Humidesulfovibrio mexicanus: one gene and its partner. The protein of the gene in region 2 interacts with the protein of the main gene of each other region in a pairwise test. Links are inferred from orthologs where the notes say so. Each region holds a gene or a part of one and is shown on either strand. Other genes may lie near its edges. The genes, in order: CHB73_RS04175 and mtgA.

The links.
Region 1: the proteins of mtgA (region 2) and CHB73_RS04175 interact in binary tests that used the Escherichia coli proteins (3 or more experiments, as listed by UniProt). The link is inferred for Humidesulfovibrio mexicanus from one-to-one orthologs.

The regions. Positions count from the first base shown.
Region 1 is NZ_FZOC01000002.1:85,171-88,455, forward strand. What follows is about bases 309-3,285. They hold CHB73_RS04175 (penicillin-binding transpeptidase domain-containing protein), read right to left. Parts: upstream 2,809-3,285; coding sequence 808-2,808; downstream 309-807. Other genes in these bases: CHB73_RS04170 (UDP-N-acetylmuramoyl-L-alanyl-D-glutamate--2,6-diaminopimelate ligase), read right to left, coding at 309-760; CHB73_RS04180 (hypothetical protein), read right to left, coding at 2,827-3,135; rsmH (16S rRNA (cytosine(1402)-N(4))-methyltransferase RsmH), read right to left, coding at 3,132-3,285. Outside these bases: more of CHB73_RS04170, read right to left, coding at 1-308. UniProt on the Escherichia coli protein: Essential cell division protein that catalyzes cross-linking of the peptidoglycan cell wall at the division septum. Required for localization of FtsN.
Region 2 is NZ_FZOC01000003.1:108,130-111,338, reverse strand. The notes cover bases 309-3,209. They hold mtgA (monofunctional biosynthetic peptidoglycan transglycosylase), read right to left. Parts: upstream 2,266-3,209; coding sequence 1,351-2,265; downstream 309-1,350. Other genes in these bases: CHB73_RS07205 (glutamine synthetase family protein), read left to right, coding at 2,530-3,209; CHB73_RS07215 (DMT family transporter), read right to left, coding at 890-1,333; CHB73_RS07220 (UbiA-like polyprenyltransferase), read right to left, coding at 309-879. In the rest of the region: more of CHB73_RS07220, read right to left, coding at 1-308. UniProt on the Escherichia coli protein: Peptidoglycan polymerase that catalyzes glycan chain elongation from lipid-linked precursors. May play a role in peptidoglycan assembly during cell division in collaboration with other cell division proteins.

The DNA of each region.
Region 1 (3,285 bases), on a different replicon or contig from region 2:
TGCATTCCACCAGGCTACCGCGCAGCATGGGACCGTCGCCGCTTTGCGCGTCGTCCAGTGTGAAGCCCAGCGCGTCCGGGAATTCCTTCAGCAGCCGCGCGCCGTAAGGGTCGTCGGCATTTGCGGCCTTGTGCTTGTCCGGACGCGGGTATGCGCCGAAAAGCAGGCGTTTGGCCTGGTAGTACGTTTCGAAATCGTGGTGGTAGTCCAGGTGGTCCTGGGTCAGGTTGGTCAGCGCGGCGGCATCGAACTCCAGCCCGGCCACGCGCTTTTGGTGCAGGGCATGGGAGCTGGCCTCCATGATGACCGTATCCACCCCGGAGGCGGACATCTGGGCGAAGAGCTCGTGCAGCCGCCAGCAGCCGGGGGTGGTCAGGCTGGCGTCCACGCTGTGGCCGGGCCAGCGGTAGGCCACTGTGCCCAGCACGCCCACGCTGCGGCCGCAGGCGGAAAGCAGGCCTTCCAGAAGGTAGCTCACCGTGGTTTTGCCGTTGGTGCCGGTTATGCCCACCACCTGCATGGCCTGCTCGCGGGTGTTGAAATAGGCGTCGGCGAGTTCGCCCAACGTTTCAGCCGGATCCTCCACGCGCACGAGCGAGACCTGGAGATCGCCCGGCACGGCCGTCTCCTGGTCGACAACGATCCAGGAAGCCCCGCGGGCGATGGCGTCGGCAAGGTATGCCGCGGCCTTGTCCACCGCGCTGGGCATGAGCACGAAAACCTCGCCGGGAAGCACCTTGCGCGAGTCTGTGCGGACCATGAGCCCCCTGCCGACAAGCGCCAGCAGTTCGTTGAAGCGCGGGCCGTTCACTGCTTGGCCTCCTTATCTCCCTGTCCCAGCCAGAGGATGAACCCTCCGTCCTTGGCCGTGGTTCCGCCATCTGGCCAGGGTTCGCCCGGTGCGGGCTTCTGGTTCGTTATTTCCATGCCGCCGCCCTTGAGCGAGGGCACGATGCCGCGTTTGCCGAGGACTTCCAGCGCCCTGCGCACGGACAGCCCCATGAGGTTCGGCACCGTGGCGCCGCCGCCTTCCGCAGTGGGCGGGTGCGGGGCGCGCGCGGTCATGCTGCTTTCGGAAACGTCCTCCTGCCTGGGGACTTTGGCCTCTGGCAGGCGGCCGTAATAGGCCAGTGTCTTGAGGGCGATGTCGCGCACGGCGGGGGCGGCCACCACGCCGCCATAGACCACCGGGGTGGGCTCGTCCACGGCGACCATGAAGATGAACTCCGGCTTCTCCGCAGGCACGATGCCGACAAAGCTGGCCACGATGCCTTCGCCATACCCCTTGCCAGCGCCGCCCACCTTCTGTGCGGTTCCGGTCTTGCCGGCCATGCTGACTCCGGGAATGCGCGCCACCTTGCCGGTCCCGTCCTCCTCGACGACTTCGCGCATCATGGAAAGCACGCTGTCCGCGGTCTGCGCGCTGAACACGCGCGCGGGCTCGGGCAGTTCCTCGGCCGGGGGATCGAGCACCAGGCGCAGCGGGCGCGCAACGCCCTTGTTGGCCAGGCAGAGGTAGGCCTTGGCCATTTGTAGGCTGGTGACGCCGATGCCCTGTCCAAAGGACATGGCCGCCAGGTCGAATTCCGTCCATTCCTTGGCCTGGCGCAGGATGCCCGGCGATTCGCTGGGCAGCCCCAGGCCAGGGCGTTCGCCGAAGCCCAGGCCGCGCAGGGTGTTGTAGTAGGGCTGCGCGCCCAGGGCCAGGCCGATCTTGGCCGTGCCGATGTTGCTTGAGTAGCGCAGCACCCGGTTGGCCGAAAGCCAGCGATACGGGTGGGTGTCGCGGATGGTCTTGCCGCGCAGGGTCCATTTGCCGTTTTCGCAGTCGAAGACCTTGTTGGGGTCCACCACCTTGTTTTCCAGGGCGGAGGCAAAGAGGAAGGGCTTCATGGTGCTGCCCGGCTCGTAGATGTCCAGGGCGGCGCGGTTTCTGCGCACCGCGGGCTTGGTTTGCCGCGGGATGTTGGAATTGAAGAACGGGTAGTGGGCCAGGGCCAGGATGTCGCCCGTTTCCACGCGCACGACCATGGCCATGCCCGAACGACCGTTGAAGCGCGTCACCGCGTCCGCAAGGGCCTGTTCGGCGGCGTCCTGCACAACGGTGTCGATGGTCAGCCGCACGTCTTGCCCGCGGATGTTCATCTCGCGGCCTTCGTCGTCCAGGTACAGCCTCCGGCCGGAGGCGTCGCGCTGGACCACGAACTTGGCGCGTCCACCGGCCATGCGTTCGTCAAAGAGGTTCTCGACGCCTTCCAGCCCCTTGCCGTCCACATCCACGAAGCCGAGCACCTGCCCGGCCAGGTGCCGGTTGGGATACATGCGGCGGAATTCGCTGGTGAGGTGGATGCCCGGCAGATTGGCCTGCGCCAGGGCCTGGGCCTCGGCATCGTCGATTTGCCGCTTGACCCAGACGAAGCCCTTGCGCGAGGAGAGATCCTTCTGCAGGTTTTTCCTGGGAGCGCCCAGAATTTGCGCCAGCACCTGCGCGGTGCGGGCGGGGCTCTGTATCTCAACGGGCGAGGCGTACACGCTCTTGCTCTCCACGCTGGTGGCCAACAGGGCGTTGTTGCTGGCGTAAATGCGCCCGCGCTCGCCCAGTTCGAACTCCGTGGCCAGGTTCTGCTTGCCCGCCGCGGCGGAGAGCGTCGGCCCGAGGAAGAGCTGCACGTATCCCGCGCGGCACCACAAGGCCAGCCACAAGGACGCGAACACGAACGCGACGAAGACCAGCTTGAGCCTGACCACGTCCGTCTTGGTTCGGGCCTCCTTGGGCCGCTTGCGCTCGATGCGACTTTTGACCGCCATCTTCCATGATCCTTGCCGTTACTTGCCGTCTTCGGCGGACTGGGGCTTGCCCTGGTCCGTCATGATGCGCATTTGCCCCGGCCCCACGGGGATCAGCCCGTACACGGCGGCCAGCCGCTTCAGGCGATAGGGCGAAAGAAGATTGTTGCGCTCCACCTCAAGCTTGGTCGCCAGCGCCGTGCGGTTGCCCAGCTCCTTCTCCAGCTTGTTCAGGTCGTAGGCCAGGTCCATGCGCTCAATGTTGAGCCACACGCTGGAAAGCCCCAGCACAAGCACCCCCGCTATGGCCAGGAAAAAGGCCCCGACCCAGCCCTTGAGCCTGCTCACCGCGCACCTTCCGCGCCGGGCAGGCGCTCCGCCACGCGCAGCTTGGCGCTGCGGCTTCTGGGGTTGCGGTCCACTTCAAGCTGGGTGGGCTGCTGGGGCTTCTTGGTCAGCACCTTCAGAACCGGGATGCGGTCGCAGGTGCACACGGCC
Region 2 (3,209 bases):
AGAACCCAGGGCCAAATCTGCCCAGGCGCCCAGGAACACGAACACCGCGATGACCCCGTTCATGGTGAAGAAGGCGACGTTGACCCGCGAAAGGTCCTCGGCGCTGATGAGCCGGTGCTCCCACACAAGGATGCAGCCGATGATCAGGCTGACGCACAAGAACAGCATCCCCAGCCCGGCGGAAAGCCCGGCCATGGGGAACAGCAGCGCGGCCGAGGCGTGGGTGGCCGCGGCCGTGAACAGCGCCCGCGCCACGCCCTGGTGCGCGGGCAGGGAGCACAGCCCCTGGCTTTTGTCGAAGTCCGCGTCCTGGCAGGCGTACAGGATGTCGAAGCCCGCCACCCAAAGGGTGACGGCGAAGAACAGCAGCACCGCAGGGTAGCCAAGGCTGTGCGGCGACACCGCCAGCCAGCCGGCCACAGGGGCCAGGCCCAGCACGCTGCCCAGGGCGAAGTGGCACAGGGGGGTGAAGCGCTTGGTGTGGCTGTAGAAGCCGCTCCAGACAAGGGCCACGGGCGAAAGCAGCAGGCAGGTACTGTTCATGGCCGCGCAGGCCGCCGTGAACACCAGCGCGCACACGAACAGAAAACGCTTGGTGAAGGCCACGGAGAGTTCGCCGGTCACCAGCGGGCGCATCTGCGTGCGCGGGTTCAGCCGGTCGATGTCCAGGTCGGCCAGGCGGTTGTAGCCCATGGCGAAGGAGCGCACCGCCACCATGGCGAGGGTCAGCGGCGCAAGCACGCGCCAGGACGGGGCGCTCCAGCCAGGTCCCGCCCCCTGGGCCAGAAACGCCCCGGTGAAGGCGAAGGGCAGGGCGAACACCGAGTGCTCGATCTTGATCATGCGGCATACGGCCAGGGTGTCGCGCATCAGGCTCATGAACACCGTCCTAGTACTCGTTGACAAGCAGCGCGCCGCACAGCAGCAGCCCGACCCCTGCCAGCCGCTGCCACGTCACCTCCCGCACGGGAAAGCCGATGACGCCGTAATGGTCCAGCAGCAGCGAGGCCACCAACTGCCCGGCGATGATCCAGGCCATGAGGCCCGTGGCCCCGAGCTTGAAGGCCAGCAGCACCGTCACCGCCACAAAGAACGCGCCCAGCGTGCCGCCCAGCCAAGACCACCACGGCGCTGAGGCGGCCGCCGCCGCGCCCGGCCACGGGGCGCGCGTGACCACCATGAACACGAACAGGGCCACCGTGCCCACGCAAAAACTCACCAGCGAGGCCGAGAGCGCATCGCCCAGGTGCACGCGCAGGCGCGCGTTGACCCCGGCCTGCAACGGCATGAGCGCCCCGGCCACAAGGGCGGTGAGCATGATCAACGGGCGCATACGAACTCCTTGTGGCGTTAGGGGGTGGTCGGCGGTCCCGCCGGAAGCTGGCCCGTTGCGGAGGGCGGCGCAGCCACGGCGTCCGGAGCGGCCGGGGCGTCGCCGCGGTTGCCCTCGGAGCCCACGCTCGCGCCAGCGGGCTCGCCCGGTCCGGTCGCGTTGTGCGGCTCGCCCGGCCCGAGCGGTTCGGCCGGTTCGGCAGGCTCATCCTTGCCCTCCATGACCTCCTGGAAGCCCGCCACGGCAATGCCCCGGCGCACCATGATGGAATGGATGAGGTTCGCGCGGAAGGTGACGTAGCGTTGGGAGCCCACGGGGTTGAAGCGGATGGGATTGGGCAGCACGGCGGCCAGGCGCGCGGCCTCCATGCTGGTGAGCTGGCTGGCGGGCTTTTGGAAATAGTGGCGGCTGGCGGCCTCCACGCCGAAAATGCCGTCGCCCCACTCGGCCACGTTGACGTACAGCTCCAGGATGCGCCGTTTGGAGAGCGTGCGCTCCATGCGCCAGGTGAGGATAGCCTCCTTGGCCTTGCGGGTCAGGCTCTTTTCCGGCGAAAGGAACAGATTCTTGGTCAACTGCTGGCTGATGGTGCTGGCCCCGGCGGCAAAGCGCCCTTCCTTGAGGTTCTTCTCAAAGGCCTGCTCCAGCGCCTCGTAGTCAAACCCCTCATGGTGGTAGAACTTGTCGTCCTCGCCGATGAGCACGGCCTTCACCAACAGGGGGGAAACGCGGGAGAGCGGCACCCAGCGCTGAGTGATCTTCTTCTTCTCGCCTTTCTCGGCCCACTGGGCCTCGCGCCATTCCATAAAGGCCGTCTTGCCCGGATTCTTCTTCGCCAACGCCCCCACGTCCGGGTACACGAAGAACGAGGCCAGGTAGGCCAGGGCCGCCAGCAAGGCGAGCCCCGCGACTGTGAGTATCGGCTTGCGCACCGCTGCTCCTTTGTGGCCACATGGCCAACCACAGGTGTTTAGCCGGAAAGCGGTCTGGCGTCCAGGTTCCCGGCCGAACAGGCCATGGGCGGCCCAGGAACGCCGAGCCCACCCTGTTTCAGCCGCGCTTTACAGACTCGCCTGGCGCGGCTAGAATCTACATGGCCTGAGGATACCCCTCGAAACGCAGGCCCGGCTTTCAGCCCGCGTGCGCTCCGCGCCCAGGGACGCGCACCCAACCACCGCAGAACAGGAGACCGCCCCATGAACATCCCCATCTTCAACTGCCGCAACGCCGACGACGTGCTCAAGGCCGTCAAGGAATACGACATCAGCTTTGTCCAGTTCTGGTTCGTGGACATCCTGGGCACCCTCAAGAGCTTCCAGGTCACCCCGCGCGAACTGGAAGCCGCCTTCGAGGAGGGCATGGGCTTCGACGGCTCGTCCATCCTGGGCTTCGCCCGCGTGGAGGAGTCGGACATGATCGCCATGCCCGACCCCACCTCCTTCCAGGTGCTGGCCTGGCGTCCCGCGGAACGTCCCGTGGCCCGCATGTTCTGCGACATCCACACCCCGGACGGCCAGCCCTACGCCGCGGACTCGCGCTACTGCCTGCGCCGCGTGCTGCGCAAATGCGCCGAAAAGGGCTACACCTACTACTGCGGACCGGAACTGGAGTTCTTCCTCTTCGGCAACGACCGCGGCACCGAGCTGCTGGACCACGGCGGCTACTTCGACGCCCCGCCCCTGGACCTGGGCAACAGCATCCGCCGCGACATCATCTTCGCCCTGGAGCAGATGGGCGTGGCCATCGAGTACAGCCACCACGAGGTCGCCCCCAGCCAGCACGAAATCGACATGCGCTACGCCGAGGCCCTCAAAATGGCCGACATCACCATGACCTACCGCGTGGTGGTCAAGGAGGTCGCCAGAAAGCACGGAGC